3 regions of the Streptomyces sp. NPDC056061 genome follow, and region 3 is predicted to be linked to each of the others. Evidence: riboswitches for the same ligand, from Rfam matches in the RefSeq annotation. Region 3 holds a riboswitch; each other region holds the start of a gene.

Evidence for each region. A riboswitch is a leader RNA that binds a small molecule or an ion and turns the genes downstream of it on or off. The one in region 3 is predicted to bind cyclic di-AMP.
Region 1: linked by a shared signal. The riboswitch ahead of ACFC79_RS32945 (transglycosylase family protein) and the one ahead of ACFC79_RS16990 (transglycosylase SLT domain-containing protein) in region 3 are both predicted to bind cyclic di-AMP.
Region 2: linked by a shared signal. The riboswitch ahead of ACFC79_RS23645 (peptidoglycan DD-metalloendopeptidase family protein) and the one ahead of ACFC79_RS16990 (transglycosylase SLT domain-containing protein) in region 3 are both predicted to bind cyclic di-AMP.

Annotation. Positions count from the first base shown of each region.
Region 1 is NZ_JBHJWQ010000035.1:36,913-42,219, reverse strand. Features, by position in the region: gene ACFC79_RS32955 (cytochrome P450) at 1-1,118, shown strand, start outside; gene ACFC79_RS32950 (transglycosylase family protein) at 1,234-2,262, shown strand; cyclic di-AMP (ydaO/yuaA leader) riboswitch at 2,562-2,732, shown strand; gene ACFC79_RS32945 (transglycosylase family protein) at 2,736-3,494, shown strand; gene eno (phosphopyruvate hydratase) at 3,854-5,140, shown strand.
Region 2 is NZ_JBHJWQ010000017.1:140,454-145,760, forward strand. Features, by position in the region: gene ACFC79_RS23630 (STM4012 family radical SAM protein) at 1-62, shown strand, start outside; partial or broken gene ACFC79_RS23635 (STM4011 family radical SAM protein) at 70-971, shown strand; gene ACFC79_RS23640 (SGNH/GDSL hydrolase family protein) at 1,039-1,884, opposite strand; gene ACFC79_RS23645 (peptidoglycan DD-metalloendopeptidase family protein) at 2,171-3,106, opposite strand; cyclic di-AMP (ydaO/yuaA leader) riboswitch at 3,112-3,270, opposite strand; gene ACFC79_RS23650 (alpha-galactosidase) at 3,574-5,307, opposite strand, start outside.
Region 3 is NZ_JBHJWQ010000010.1:99,135-104,441, reverse strand. Features, by position in the region: gene ACFC79_RS17000 (hypothetical protein) at 116-535, shown strand; gene ACFC79_RS16995 (DUF305 domain-containing protein) at 638-1,297, shown strand; cyclic di-AMP (ydaO/yuaA leader) riboswitch at 1,740-1,926, shown strand; gene ACFC79_RS16990 (transglycosylase SLT domain-containing protein) at 1,931-2,677, shown strand; gene ACFC79_RS16985 (hypothetical protein) at 2,820-3,137, opposite strand; gene ACFC79_RS16980 (APC family permease) at 3,487-4,884, shown strand; gene ACFC79_RS16975 (DMT family transporter) at 5,030-5,307, shown strand, end outside.

The sequences.
Region 1 (5,307 bases), on a different contig from region 3:
CCGACACCCGGCTCTCCAAGAACCCGGCCCACCACGCCGAACCGGCACACGCCAAGGGGAAGACCGGCATTCCCGGCGAGCGCAAGGCGGAGCTGATGACGCACCTGCTGAACATCGACCCGCCCGACCACACCCGGCTGCGCCGACTCGTGTCCAAGGCGTTCACCCCGCGCCGGGTCGCCGAGTTCGCGCCGCGCGTACAGGAACTGACGGACCGGCTCATCGACCGTTTCGCCGCCGAGGGGCGGGCCGACCTCATCCACGACTTCGCGTTCCCGCTCCCCATCTACGCCATCTGCGACCTGCTGGGGGTGCCGCGCGAGGATCAGGACGACTTCCGGGACTGGGCGGGCATGATGATCCGGCACGGCGGCGGCCCGCGCGGCGGGGTCGCCAGGTCGGTGAAGAAGATGCGCGGCTACCTCGCCGAACTGATCCACCGCAAGCGGGAGGGCCTGCGGGAGGACGGGGCGGACGACCTGATCTCCGGACTGATCAGGGCGAGCGACCACGGCGAGCACCTCACCGAGAACGAGGCGGCGGCCATGGCCTTCATCCTTCTCTTCGCCGGGTTCGAGACGACGGTCAACCTGATCGGCAACGGGGTGTACGCGCTGCTGCGCAACCCCGTACAGCGGGCACGGCTGCAACACTCCCTCGACGCGGGCGAGGGCGGGCTGCTGGAAACCGGGATCGAGGAGCTGCTGCGGTACGACGGACCGGTGGAGCTGGCGACCTGGCGGTTCGCCACCGAGCCGCTGACGCTCGGCGGCCGGGACATCGCGACCGGGGACCCGGTCCTCGTCGTCCTCGCCGCCGCCGACCGCGACCCGGCGCGCTTCGACGAGCCCGACACGCTCGACCTCGCGCGACGTGACAATCAGCACCTCGGATACGGGCACGGCATCCACTACTGCCTGGGCGCGCCGCTCGCCCGGCTGGAGGGACGGACCGCACTGGCCACGCTGCTGACCCGCCTTCCGGACCTGCGACTCGCGGTGGAACCCGCCGATATGCGGTGGCGTGGAGGGCTCATCATGCGCGGACTGCGCACCCTGCCCGTGGAGTTCACACCCCGCCCCGGAACAGTCAAAACTGACGCCACGTCAGCTCTGTGACTTTGACGTGATCCGTGCTGCATCGACTTGTGACACGCGTTCGGGTCCGGCTAGGTTCACCGTTCGACTCACCAGTCGCTCGTCAGACCTTGTCCGTCACACGGAAGGCAATTCCATGGGCTCCGCGAACGGCCGACACCGTCGCCCTCGTCAGGCACCCGCCATCGTCGTCGCCGCGGGTGTGACCGGATCCGCCATCGCCATCCCGCTGCTCGGCGCGGGCGCCGCGCAGGCGGCCGACGCCACGACATGGGACCGGGTGGCCGAGTGCGAGAGCGGTGGTACGTGGAGCGCCGACTTCGGCAACGGCTCCTACGGCGGCCTCCAGCTCACACCGGAGACGTGGAAGGCGTACGGCGGTGAGTCGTACGCGCCGCGGGCCGACCTCGCCAGCCGGGCGCAGCAGATCGCGGTGGCCGAGAAGATCCTCGACGCCCGGGGTCCGAAGGCATGGCCGAGCTGTGCGGTGATCTCCGGCCTCGCGACGGACGGGACGCTGCCCGGGGTGGACCCGGGAACGACGCCCTCCGCCGAGCCGACCGGGGCCACCGGGAACGAGCAGGCGTCCGGGGACGCATCGACGTCCCCGGCCGACGGTGCCACGCCCTCCGGCGAGGCCGAGGAGCCGAAGGGGGACGCCGAGCCGTCCACGAAGCCCCCGGCCACCGAGTCGGCGTCCCCGTCCTCCGACCCCTCCCGTTCCGCCGACGCCGGTGATGCGCCCGGTTCATCCGGTTCATCCGGTTCGAGCCCCTCCGGCTCCTCCAGCACCTCCGATCCCTCCGTTCCCTCCGATTCCTCCGGCTCCTCCGTGCCGTCCCGGGTGCCCGGAAGCGCGGGCGCGGGCGGCAAGCACCGCGGCGCCCCGGCCGCCGAGGAGGGGCGGGGCTCGACCGGCGGCGACGACCGCGAGTCGGGCCGTCACGCCTCCCGGGGCGAGGGCGGGGCGCGCGACGCGGGGGCCCCGGTCGCCGACGACGCGTACACCGTCCGTCCCGGTGACAATCTCTGGGCGATTGCTGATGCACAGAAGGTTCCCGGTGGGTGGACCGCGCTCTACGAGTCCAACAAGGACGTCGTCGGCTCCGATCCGGACCTCATCCTCCCTGGCCAGAGCCTCGACCTCGATGTGAAGGCCGACTGAGGGCGGCTTGCCGACCGGCTGAGGGAGCCTCAAAACCTGGGGTGCTTTAGAGACCTATGTCCACTTCCGTTCAAGTGAGACATGGGTCTCTTTGTGTTCTTTGGTGTGTTGCGTCCGAGGTGCTCTCGCGTATCACCCCCGACCTGCGGAAACGTCAGTTCGTCGGATGCAAGTAAGGGCATATTGTCCGATGTGTTCATCTTTGAAAGTAGAGGTTGGGTGTGTTTACGTTCGAAACCGCTCGCACCGCGGGCCCCGTCGACCGTCACGCCGAATCCTGCCGTCGGTCGGAGGGAACAGACGCGAAAGCGCCGTAGGCAGGAGCGGGGGACCCAGGTAGGCGCCGGCCCGATCGTCGAAAGACGCATCAGGACCGGCTTGGGGTGAAGTCGCGTGCTAGGACGTGCGACCGGGCAACTCACTTGGCCCGAACCCGACAGCTCACCTCGTAGGCGTCGGTGAGGAGAAGTTCCATGCTGTTTTCCGGCAAGGGCAAGCACCGCCGTTCGTCCAAGGCCGTCCGGATCGCCACGCTCGCCGGTGTCGCCGGCACCGCCGTCGCCGTTCCGCTGATGGGTGCGACCAACGCCTCCGCCGCTTCCGTCGCCACCTGGGACGCCGTCGCCCAGTGCGAGTCCGGTGGCAACTGGTCCATCAACACCGGCAACGGCTACTACGGCGGTCTGCAGTTCTCGCAGTCCAGCTGGGCCGCCGCCGGCGGCACGCAGTACGCCCCGCGTGCCGACCTGGCCACCAAGGCCCAGCAGATCGCCACCGCCGAGCGCCTCCTCGCCATGCAGGGACCGAACGCCTGGGGCTGCGCCGGGGCCGGCAACCTGCGCAACGACGGTGTGGACCCGGGCGTCAACACCGGTTCCTCCGCCAAGTCCGGTGCCTCCAAGCAGCAGAGCACCCCCTCGGCGCCGAAGCGTCAGCAGCCGCAGCAGGCCCAGCCGAAGAAGGCCGAGCGCACCGAGGCCCCGGCCGCCTCCCGCTCGGAGCGTCACGCCGCCCCGCGTGCCGAGTCGAAGAAGACCGTCACCACCCCGACCGGCAAGAAGGTCAAGAAGGGTGACGGCGAGTACAAGGTCGCCGTCGGCGACTCCCTCAGCGAGATCGCCGCGGACCACGGCGTCGAGGGCGGCTGGCAGCGGCTGTTCGAGCTGAACAAGGACATCGTCCAGGACGCCGACCTGATCTACCCGGGTCAGCAGCTGCACCTGACGAAGTAGGCCCGGCTCCCTCCTCCCCGAGCCGCCCCGGCCCGGCGCGCGTTTCCCCGTCCGCGCCGGGCCGGGGCTTCTGCGTGGTGGCCCCGCCCGGCGGGTGCCGCTCCCGTCTGGCGCGTCACCCGCACGACTTGTCATCCGTCCGACGTGTCGTTCCGGTGCGCGGCGCCCGTCGCTTCAACTTTTGTCGTCACTGATCCGTAACACCCTTGTCGTTTGTCCTGGATCGTGCGCCCTCGGGTCCTTTTTCGTCCCAGCGGGCGGGCGGTCGTGGGGTCGAGAGGGCCGGGCCGGTTAGGCTCTTGTCGCAAGGCCAACGTGACCCTGCAGAACCAGCGTCATATCCCAGAAGGAGATGCCTCGTGCCGTCCATCGACGTCGTCGTAGCCCGAGAAATCCTCGACTCCCGGGGGAACCCCACGGTCGAGGTCGAGGTCGGCCTCGACGACGGCAGCACGGGCCGTGCTGCTGTGCCGTCCGGCGCCTCCACCGGTGCGTTCGAGGCCATTGAGCTTCGTGACGGCGACCCCAACCGCTACCAGGGCAAGGGCGTCGAGAAGGCCGTCCTCGCCGTGATCGAGCAGATCGGTCCGGAGCTCGTCGGCTACGACGCCACCGAGCAGCGGCTGATCGACCAGGCGATGTTCGACCTGGACGCCACCGAGAACAAGGGCTCGCTCGGCGCCAACGCCATCCTCGGCGTCTCGCTGGCCGTCGCCCACGCCGCCTCCGAGGCTTCGGACCTGCCGCTGTTCCGCTACCTCGGCGGCCCGAACGCGCACCTGCTGCCCGTCCCGATGATGAACATCCTCAACGGTGGGTCGCACGCCGACTCCAACGTCGACATCCAGGAGTTCATGATTGCCCCGATCGGCGCGGAGTCCTTCTCCGAGGCCCTGCGCTGGGGTGCCGAGGTCTACCACACCCTGAAGAAGGTCCTGAAGACCAAGGGCCTGTCGACCGGCCTCGGCGACGAGGGCGGCTTCGCGCCGAACCTGGAGTCGAACCGCGCCGCCCTCGACCTCATCGTCGAGGCCATCAAGGAGGCCGGCTACGTCCCGGGCAAGGACATCGCGCTCGCGCTCGACGTCGCCGCGTCCGAGTTCTACAAGGACGGCACGTACGAGTTCGAGGGCAAGTCCCGCTCGGCCGCCGAGATGACCGAGTACTACGAGGAGCTCGTCTCCGCGTACCCGCTGGTCTCCATCGAGGACCCGCTGTTCGAGGACGACTGGGCCGGCTGGAAGATCATCACCGACAGGCTCGGCGCCAAGGTGCAGATCGTCGGCGACGACCTGTTCGTCACCAACCCGGAGCGCCTGGCCCGCGGCATCGAGGAGGGCTCCGCCAACGCCCTGCTCGTCAAGGTCAACCAGATCGGCTCGCTGACCGAGACCCTGGACGCCGTCGAGCTCGCCCAGCGCAACGGTTTCAAGTGCATGATGTCGCACCGTTCCGGCGAGACCGAGGACGTCACCATCGCCGACCTCGCCGTCGCGGTGAACTGCGGCCAGATCAAGACCGGCGCCCCGGCCCGTTCGGACCGTGTCGCCAAGTACAACCAGCTGCTGCGCATCGAGGAGATCCTCGACGACGCCGCGGTGTACGCGGGCCGCTCGGCGTTCCCCCGGTTCCGCCCGGCGGACTGATCGGCACGCCGTTCCAGGACCGATCGGCGCGCCGTCCGCGCACCGATCGGCACCGTGAGGGCCGACGCCCTCCGGGCCCGCACGGCCCGAAGGCCCCGGCCTCCGTCCGTCCCCGCACCCGGTCCCGTACCGTGTGCGGGGACGGACGTGCGTAGTGGGGAGGCGGA
Region 2 (5,307 bases), on a different contig from region 3:
TGGGCCCAGAACTCTTCTCCCCCCGCGTCCGGGCCTCGATGGCCGCGTACGAGCTGAAGTGAGCGCACCATGGACCTGACCATCCTCTACCGGGGCCCGCTCGCGTCCTGCGACTACGACTGTCCGTACTGCCCGTTCGCCAAGCGGCGCGACAGCCCGGAGCAGTTGCGAGCCGACCGGGCGGCGCTGGAGCGGTTCACCGCGTGGGTGTCGGCGCAGACCGGCGACCGGATCTCGGTGCTGTTCACGCCGTGGGGCGAGGGGCTCGTCCGCTCCTGGTACCGCCGTGCGCTGGTGGAGCTGGCGCAGCTGCCGCACGTCGGCCGGGTCGCGATCCAGACCAATCTCAGCAGCCGTACCGGGTGGCTGGCCGAGGCGGGTGGCGCCGGACGGGAGAAGATCGCGCTCTGGTGCACGTACCACCCGGGGCAGACGCCGTACGAGCGGTTCCTGGGCAAGTGCCGGGAGCTGTCGGCGCTCGGCATTCGCCACAGTGTCGGTGTGGTCGGGCTCGACGAGCATCTCGACGAGGCGCGGCGGCTGCGCGCCGCCCTTCCGGAGGAGGTCTACCTCTGGGTGAACGCCGCGGAGGGGCACACCTACACGGACCGGGAGGCGGATCGCTGGACGGCCCTCGATCCGCTCTTCCCGTACAGCCGGCATCCGCACCGCTCGGCCGGTCTGCCCTGCCGGACGGGCGAGTCGGTGATCTCGGTCGACGGCGACGGAACGGTGCGGCGCTGCCATTTCGTCCCGGCGGAGCTCGGCAACCTCTACGACGGGAGCTACCGTCGAGCGCTCGCGCCGCGCGCGTGTCCGCTGGCCGCGTGCGACTGCCACATCGGCTATGTGCACCTGGAGACACTGCCGCTGTACGACGTGTTCGCAGGCGGGGTGCTGGAGCGGATACCGGCGCCCGCCGGACCCGCCTGAGCACTGCCGGGCCGGTCCCGCCCCCGGGACCGGCCCGGCGGGCGGGAGCGTCGTGCCGACGGACGGCATCCGCGGGCGCGTGCCCGCGGCCTGCCGGAACGCCCCTCAGAGCGGAAGCAGGTCCGGTCGCTTCGCCTCGACGTGGTCGCCGGAGGACTCGCCGCGCAGCCGTCGGCCGATCCACGGAACCAGGTACTCGCGCGCCCAGTGGATGTCGTCGCGGCGCACTTCGAGCGTGCCGCGCCGGTCCTGCGGGGGCCACGCCTGGTCCGGGTCGGCCGGCACCTCCAGCCCGAGGACCTGAGCAGCGCGCAGCGCGACCCGGGTGTGTCCTTCGGGGGACAGGTGGAGCCGGTCGTCGTCCCAGGCACGCCGGTCCTGGACGGACCGCAGCGACCACAGGTCGAGAACGGGGCAGTCGTAGCGGTCGGCGATGGCCCGCACATGGGCGGTGTACGTGGCGATCTTGCCGCGCAGGTGGCGCAGCACAGGAACGCCGCGGGTGTCGAAGCCGGTGGTGACCATGACCGTGCCGACCGACCGGGCCAGTTCGGCGACCGCGCGTTCGAAGCGCTCGGCCACGTCGTCCGGGTCGGTGCCGGGCCTGATGATGTCGTTGCCACCCGCGCAGAAGGTCACCAGGTCGGGTGCCAGTTCCTTGGCGCGCGGCACCTGCTCCTCGACGATCTGGTCGAGGAGGCGTCCGCGTACGGCGAGGTTGGCGTACCTGAAGTCCGCGTGCGTGGGGCCTTCGGGGTGCGTCGCCGCGTCGGGTTCCGGGAGCTGGTCCGCGAGGAGTACCGCGAAACGGTCCGCCCAGCCGACGTAGGTCCCGTCCGGGCCGGGGTCTCCGACTCCCTCGGTGAAGCTGTCGCCGATCGCCGCGTACGACCCGATGACGTCCTGTCGGTCGTTGACGTCACGTTGGTTGTTTCTCGAATCGTCTGCCACAAGGGCTTATCCTGCACCGACGAATGTGACCTACGCGACCGTAATAAGGGGTTGACGGGTGGTGAGATAAACCACCCGGTCAGTGCCCGCGACGAGGGAATAGGGCCTGGGGCAATAGAGGGTGGCCTCACGACCGGCGACCCGGGAGGCGCAGTCGCGGGGCATCGAGAGCCCGCCTCCTCTCGCCCCTCGGGTCGTGAGCGGAAGGGGCGGTGCGCCGCCGCGCACCGCCCCTTCGGTCTCGCCCGGGTCGCCCCCGGTCACTTCGGCCGTCCGGCCGCTCGGATCAGACGTAGATGCCGTGCGCCGCGAGGTAGGCGATCGGGTTGATGTCCGAGCCGTACGCCGGGCCGGTGCGGACCTCGAAGTGCAGGTGCGGACCGGTGGCGTTGCCGGTGGAACCGGAGAGACCGATCTGCTGACCGGCGCCCACGGACTGGCCCGCCGAGACCGAGATCGAGGACAGGTGGCCGTACTGGGAGTAGCGGCCGTCCGCGTGCTTGATGACGACCTGGTTGCCGTACGCGCCGCCCCAGCCGGCGGTGACGACGGTGCCGGAGGTGATGGCCTTCACGCCGGTGCCGGTGAAGACGGGGAAGTCGATCCCGGTGTGGCTGCCGCTGGACCAGTTGGAGCCGGACGCGCGGTACCCGGTGGTGTGGTTGCCGGGAACGGGGTGGACGTAACCGGAGGCGCTGCTCCCGGCGGCCGGGGCAGACGTCTTCGCCTCCGTGACCGTCAGGGGCTTGGCGGCCGACGCGGTCTTGGCCGGGGCGGACTTCTCGACGACCGCCGACGGCGCCGTGGGGACCTTCGACGGGAGCGAGGAGCCCGCGCCCGCGCCGGCGGGCGCGGAGGTGCCGGAGACCTCGGCGCCGAGCGTCAGCTTCATGCCCGGGAAGATCAGGCTCGGGTCGTCGCCGACGACCGCGCGGTTGTCCTGGTACAGCTTCTGCCAGCCGCCGTCGACCTTGTGCTCGGCGGCGATCTTCGACAGGTAGTCGCCCGCGACGACGGAATACGTCGTGGCGGCCTGCGCCTGGGCAGCCGGACGGGCCGGGGCGGTGTGCGCGGCGGAGGCCGGGGCCGCTTGTTCGGCGGCGTGGGCGCCGGTGGCACCGAGCAGCGGCAGCGCGATGACGGCGCCGCCGGCGCTCACCGCGGCGACACCGCGGGCGACGGCGCCGGTCCTGATACGACGGTGCTTACCCGAAATGGGCATGACGTGCTTCCTCTCCGGCGCCTGCGAGGTGAGCTGTCGGGTTCGGGCTGGAGATGCCCGGTCGCGCGGTGCGCGACTTCACCCCGAGCCGACCGGATTTCTCCGTTCGGCGGACTACCTGGTTCCCCCGCTCCTGCCACACGATGAGTGGGTGCGATATCCGGTCGGCGGCAGGATTGGGCGGTCCGTCCGGAATGACGGTGACCGTAAGCGAATCGGGACGACGAGAACAAGCCGTCGATTCCGCGACGGATTCCGCGCCGTGAATTCGGCGCGGAATTCCGGTCACCCTCCGTGGATTACGGATCTTGAATTTCCGCACCGCACGGGGAATACGCGACGCGCCCGCCGGCACGTACGGTCACGGATATGATCCCGCTCACGAGCACGAAACCCTCGACGGGATCATTCACCACATAAGCCACCAAAATGCCCATTACGGACACCGCGGAGAGGGCGGCGGGAGGTCACGCGCGCCGCAGCCTCAGCACCCGCGCGTCGAGGTCCCCCCGCAGGCCCGTGTGCAGGCCCTGGTGGAGCAGCACCGAACCGTGGTGCACCGCACCCGTGTCCAGGCAGGTGTACGTCGCCGTCGGGTCGAGTCCGCGCAGCCGCAGGGCCGGCGGCCGTTCGCCGTACCGCTGCGCCTCCAGCCACACCAGGACCACGGTCTCCTCGCCGTGGACGTACTGCACCGCGCTCAGACCGCCGCGCGGGGCGCGCAGCCGGTACAGCGCCCCGCGCTGCACGTGCGGCCGGATCTCCTTGTAGAGGTCCACCCAGCTCCGCGCCTCGGCCAGTTCCTCCGCGCTCCACTCGGTGAGGTCCCCGCCCACGCCGAGCACCCCGGCCATCGCGCTCACGAAGCGGAAGCGCAGCGAGCTGACCCGGTCGTTGAGCTGCACGTTCGGGCTGTCGGTGACCCAGGCGGCCATCACCCGGGCCGGATGGATCTGACTGAAGCCCTCCTGGATGACGAGGCGGTCGAGCGGATCGGTGTTGTCCGAGGTCCACACCTGGTCGGTACGGGAGAGAATGCCCAGGTCGACCCGGCCGCCGCCGCCCGAGCAGGATTCGAACGCCACCGAGGGATGCGCGGCCCGCAATCGGTCGATCAACGCGTAGAGGCCGTCGACATGCTCGACCCAGAGTTTCTGCGCATACTCCTCACCGGGCCAGCCGGCGTCCGTGAAACTGCGGTTGAAGTCCCATTTCACATAGTCGATCGGAGCACTGGTCAGCAGGGCGTCCAGTTGTTCCCACAGATACTCGCGCACATCGTTCCGGGCGAGATTGAGAACCAGTTGATGACGGAACTCGGTCCGCGTACGCCCCGGGAAATGCTGAACCCAGTCGGGATGCGCGCGATAAAGATCGCTGTCGGGGTTGACCATTTCCGGTTCGACCCAGATGCCGAACTGCATACCGAGGCCGTGCACTTCGTCGGCGAGCGGTTTCAACCCGGCGGGGAAGCGGTCCGGATTCGGCGTCCAGTCCCCGAGACCGGCCCGGTCGTCGGTGCGCCGCCCGAACCAGGCGTCGTCCACGACGAACAGTTCGACTCCCATGGCGGCCGCGCGCTCGGCCAGGGCGCGTTGCTGGTCCTGCGAGATGTCGAATCCGGTCGCCTCCCAGGAGTTGTAGAGCACCGGTCGCAACCGCTCCGCGTCCGGGACGACGTGGGCCAGTTGCCAGGCGTGCCAGGCGCGACTCGCCCCGCCGAAGCCCGCCCCGCTCCACAGGCCGGCGAAGACGGGGGTGGTGTACGACTCCCCCGGCGCGAGCCGCAGCAGTCCCGCGTCGTCGTGGCCGGCTCCTCCGGTGATCTGCACGATCCCGTCGGGGAGTTGCTGTACGGAGATCCGCCACGATCCGGACCAGCCGAGCGCGCAGCCGTAGACCTCGCCGTGCTCCTCGGTGGCCGTGCCGTCCGCGTCCAGGGCCACCCAGGGCAGGTGCTGGTGCCCGGTGTGGCCGCGCCTGCTGGAGATGACGCTCTCGCCGTAGGTCAGCTCCGTCCGGGCGATCTGTGTCTCCGCCGCCCATCGGCCGTGCAGCCGGCTCATCCGCCAGCCGTCCCGGGCGGGCAGCGTCCAGGCGGCGGCGTCGGCGCGCAGCAGTTCCAGCGGCGGTCCGTCCGGCCCGGTGTGGGCGACGGTGGCCCAGCGCTCGATCACGTCGGAGTCGTCCCGCATCCGGTA
Region 3 (5,307 bases):
GACGTCGCCGCGGCGTCGCGGCGCGGAGGGCGGGGTGCCATGGGGCGGTAAACCCCATGGGGGTATTGTCGGCCGGAACCGCAGGGCTCGTACGACCGAGGATGCCGAGGCAGCCGTGAATCGCAGGTGGACACGCACACCGGGAGCACTCCGGCTGCTCGTCCTCTGTGCCGTCCTGTGCGGGATGTTCCTGATGCACGGGGCCCCGGCGAGCGCGGTGGAGGGCTGCCACGACGCCATGGCCATGAGTGCGGCACCGCCCGTGCCCGTGCGGGCGGGGACCGGACCCCTCGCGCAGGCGGACGAACGCGGCACCGTCCACGCGGCGCCCGACCTGCCCGGCGCGACCGGCGAGTCCTGCGTGTCGACCCAGGCCCGGGACCGGCTGGTGCCGCTGCCGGCGGCGCTGGGATCCGTGCTCCTGGCCGCGTGGTTCCTCCCGGGGCGCGGTGGTGCCCCCCGCGGACCGGTGCGGCGGGGGCCGCCGTACGCAGGAAGAGGGCTGTTGCTCCAGGTGTGTGTCGCGCGGACGTGACAGGTGGTTCGCCGGCCCCGGCCCCGGCCGGACCGGCAGGACGATCTGCCCGACTCCCGCGCGTCACCGATGTGGCGCCGACCACCTGGAAAGACACCTGTGATGTCAGTTTCTCCCACCCGTTCCGCGGCCGGCCGACGTGCGTCGCTCGCCGTCGCCGTGCTCGCCCTGGCGCTGACGGCCTGCGGTACCTCCGACGACTCCGGCGGCTCGTCCATGCCGGGCACGGAACACGCTTCCCCCGCAGCCTCCGCGCAGGTCACCCCCGGCGCGTTCAACGATGCGGACGTGGAGTTCGCGCAGCAGATGATCCCGCACCACCGTCAGGCCGTCGAGATGGCGGAGCTGGCCGACGGCCGTGCCGCCGATTCCGAGATCAAGGCGCTGGCCGCGGCGATCAAGAAGGCCCAGGACCCCGAGATCGACACCATGACGGGTTGGCTGAACGCCTGGGGCAGGCCACTGCCCGCGGTCTCGTCCTCGGCGGAGGACATGCCCGGCATGCATCACGGTCCGGACGGCTCGGGCATGCCCGGGATGATGTCCGGCAAGGACATGAATGATCTCGGGGCAGCCAAGGGCACGGACTTCGACAAGAAGTTCGCCCGGCTCATGATCGCGCACCACGAAGGCGCGGTCACCATGGCCGAGAGTGAACGGAAGAACGGCCGCGACGCCGATGCGAAGAAGCTCGCCGGAGCTGTCGTCGCCGCGCAGACCGGCGAGATCGAGAAGATGAACAAGATCCTCTCCAGGCTCTGAGCATCGTTGTGCGGGGCCGTCCGTCGTGTGATGACGGGCGGCCCCGCCGCGTGTCCGGGCGGTGCGCGGGCCTCGACCGCGGGCTCCGGCGGAGGCTCGCAGCCCGCAACACGCGGTCCGTAGCACGCAGACCGCCGAGGAATGTCGCAATGTGGGCGATTTGCCCTTAATTATAATTTTGGTCGATACGGGTAACTCGGGTATGTGATGCGGCCTTTGGCTGTCGGGTGAAATGTCCTTTTCGTGAATCCGTGGTGCGCGTCACACGAGGGCTTCGTCGCGGCTCGGTCCGTGCTCCGGTTCCCCTTTCGTGCGGGGACGGTTGGCTCCCTGGTGTGAGGTGGCTTACTGCGAATTGAATGAATTGATCATGCGGATCAATTGTGATCAAAAAATGCAGGCTTGTTTCATTCCGCTTTTCTCGCCTACGGTCACCGTCAATCCGGACGGAACGCCGAATCCTGCCGCCGTCCGAGAACCCGACCCACTCACGTACGGCAGGAGCGGGGGAACCAGGTAGGCCGCCGGTCCGGTATCCGGACCGGCTCGGGGTGAAGTCGCATTCGTGTGCGGCCGGACATCTCCAGTCCGAACCCGACAGCTCACCTCGCAGGCGGCGGAGAGGAATTCGCCATGACCGCAACGGGCAAGTACCGTCGCCACTCGTTCATTTCGCCGACCCGCGGCCTCATTGCCGCTGCGACGGGCGGAATGGCCCTCGTGCTCCCGCTGATCGGTGCCGGTTTCGCCTCGGCCGCTCCGGCGCAGGCCCCCACCGGAAAGGCCGTGGCATCCGCCGCGTCCGTCGTCGGACAGGTTCCCGCGCGCAATGCCGCACCTGCCACGCATTCCGTGATCGCGGGCGACACCCTTTCCAAGATCGCGCAGAAGTACTCCGTCGAGGGCGGCTGGCAGAAGCTGTACGAGGGCAATCGAGCCGTCATCGGCGGCAACCCCGCCCTGATCGTCCCGGGCATGAAGCTGGCCGTCGGCGCCGCCGCCGTACCGGCTGCGAGCGGCTCCGCGGCCGCGACCATCACCGCCGCGCCGGTCTCGTACCCGAACAACCTGGACGGCTGGATCAGGGAGTCGCTGGCCGTCATGGCCCGTCACAGCATCCCGGGCAGCTACGACGGCATCCACCGCAACATCATGCGGGAGTCCTCCGGCAACCCCCGGGCCATCAACAACTGGGACTCGAACGCCGCCGCCGGGACGCCGTCCAAGGGCCTCCTCCAGATCATCGAGCCGACCTTCCGTGCCTACCATGTGCCCGGCACCTCGCTGGACGGCTACGACCCGGTCGCCAACATCACCGCCGCGTGCAACTACGCCGCGGCCAAGTACGGCTCGATCGACAACGTGTTCGGCGCCTACTGATGCCCGCAGGCACCGGTTGACGGCCGGTGCGACACGGACGCGATGCGCCCCCGCGGAAGGCCGGACGGCCCGACGCGGGGGCGCATCGCGGGGCCGAAGGCGGGCGGCGCGAGCGCGCGTCGCCCCCGCGAGCGCCTGTCCCTCATTCCTGGGCGCTCCCTGCCGGGCGTTCCGGCGCCCGGAGCGGTGGTCGGGGAACCGTGGCCGCCGCACCCAGCCGGACCGACCGCACCACCGCGTCGTGGAGGCTTCGGCTGTCCTCCTCCGAATCGCAGGGCACGGGGCTGCCCGACATGGTGAACCAGTCGATCGCGCCCGTGTACTGCACGGTCACCTGAGCCGTGTCGTCGGCCCAGGTCGTATGAATGGTCAGGTCCCCGGTCAGGACACCGACCTCCTCGGTGAGCACGCCGCCGTGCCCGGAGAAAACACCACGAGTCGTCCATGACGCCCAAGCCATGCATCCAGGCTGGCACCTGGTCCGGCAACGCGCGACCCGCGGGCCGTGCCACCCGTGCGTCCCGGGGCGTCGTCGCCCGTTCCGGATGCCGGGACGGGCAAAACTTTCCATCCCGGCCGGCTGCGGTTCCCGCACATACCGACTACCGCAGGAAATGACGCACTTCTGTCGTCAAATCGTCGTGGTGCGATGCATCGACAACGAATTCCGTAGGTAAACAGCTCTTGACCTGCGGAACTCGTCGAGATTGCATGTCGCGCTGGGAGCGACGAAACCACACACCACGTCCTCGTCTGGAGGCGATACCGCTCCCTGCTCGAACATCACACCTGTCGATCGGAAACGCACGATGACCGAAACGCTCAGCGCTCCCCAGGCGCTCGCACCGGCGACCGGCCCCACCCCGCAGAAGCTCAAGCGTTCCATCGGCGTCGTGGGCGGGACACTGCTCACGCTGTCGTGCGTGACGCCCGCCTCGACCCTGTTCGTGGTCGTACCGGACCTGTTCTCCAGCCTGGGCACGTACACGGCACTCACCATCGCCATCGGCTCGCTGCTCTGCATCGCCGTCGCCTTCTGCTACTCGGAACTCGGCACCCTGATCCCGAGCGCGGGAGGCGAGTACGCCATGGTGTCGACCATGGCGGGACGGCTCGCCGGCTGGCTCGTCTTCGTGCTGTCCCTGCTCGTCGTGATGATCGTGCCTCCGGTCATCGCCATGGGCACGGCCGACTACCTCGCTCCCGTCGTGCACATCCCGGCCCCCGCGGCGGGCGCCGGGGTCATGCTGCTGGCCACCCTCGCCGGCCTGCTGGACCTGCGGGCCAACGCGTGGATCACCGGGATCTTCCTCGTCCTGGAGGTGATCGCCGCCGCCCTCGTCGCCGTTCTCGGCTTCGCCCACTCCGAGCGCGGAGCCTCCGCGCTGGTGCACGGTCAGGTCGCCTCCTCGGACGGCACGACCTCCACCGTGACCGCGATGATGGTGATCTCCGGACTCGCGATCGCGCTCTTCATCACCCAGGGCTTCTCCACCGCCGTCTACCTCTCGGAGGAACTGGAGAACCCGCGCCGCAACGTCGCCCGTACCGTGCTCGCCACCCTTGCCATCTCCAGCGCGGTCATCCTCGTTCCCGTCATCGCTCTCACGATGGGCGCCCCGGACCTCGCGGCACTGACCTCGGGCGACCTCAACACCATGATCGTCTCCTGGTCCAACTCGGCCGTCGGAACCTTCGTCAGCCTCTGCGTCGCCCTCGCCATCATCAACGCGGGCATCGTGATGGTCATCCAGAACTCACGGGTCCTGTTCGCCTCCGCCCGCGACAAGGCATGGCCCGAGCCGGTCAACCACGCACTGTCCAGGCTCGGTCGGTTCGGTTCCCCGTGGGTGGCCACCCTGCTCGTCGGCGTCCCCGGCGCGGCACTCTGCTTCGTCAACCTGGACACCCTGTACGGCGTCACCGGCGTCTCCGTCACCGGCATGTACCTGCTGGTCGCCGTCGCCGCCCTGCTCTGCCGCCGCGGCGCCCACCGCGAGGCGCCCGCCTGGCGCATGCCCCTGTGGCCGACGATCCCCGCCCTGCTCATCGTGGTGCTCGCGTACATCCTGATCCAGCAGGAGACCGAGTACCTGCTGTGGACCGGCGGCATCACCGCGGTCGCCACCCTCTACTGGGTGCTGTACCTGCGGCCCCGCCCGGGGACCCGCTGGCTGGTCAGCATCCCGGAGGACACGCAGTCCTGACCGCCGACGCCGCCGCGCACACCGGGGACGCGCCGCACGGTGCGCCATCCCCACCGGACGGACAGGGCGATGGACGCCAACGGCGCGGCGGACCATGATGGGTGGCCGGGAACGGGCCGCGGCTCCGCGTTCTCCGTACGAGGAGATGCGAGGAGAACTGCCGATCGGCCGGGAACGGGCGACCGCCACCGGCGACGGGACACGCGTGTCCCGGTCCCGTGCCCCGTCCGTCCGTTCCACCGCCCGGGGAGGCGCCGCCGTGCCGGTCGTGCTCGTGCTGCTGCTCGCCGGAACCTGGCTCCTCTCCGGGTCGCTGGTGACCGGGACCGATCCGCTGATCGTCGCGGTGGGCCGCACCGCGGTCTGCTGTGCGGTGCTCACCGCCGTCGCCGCGTCGAGTCCGGGCGGCCGGGCCGATCTGCG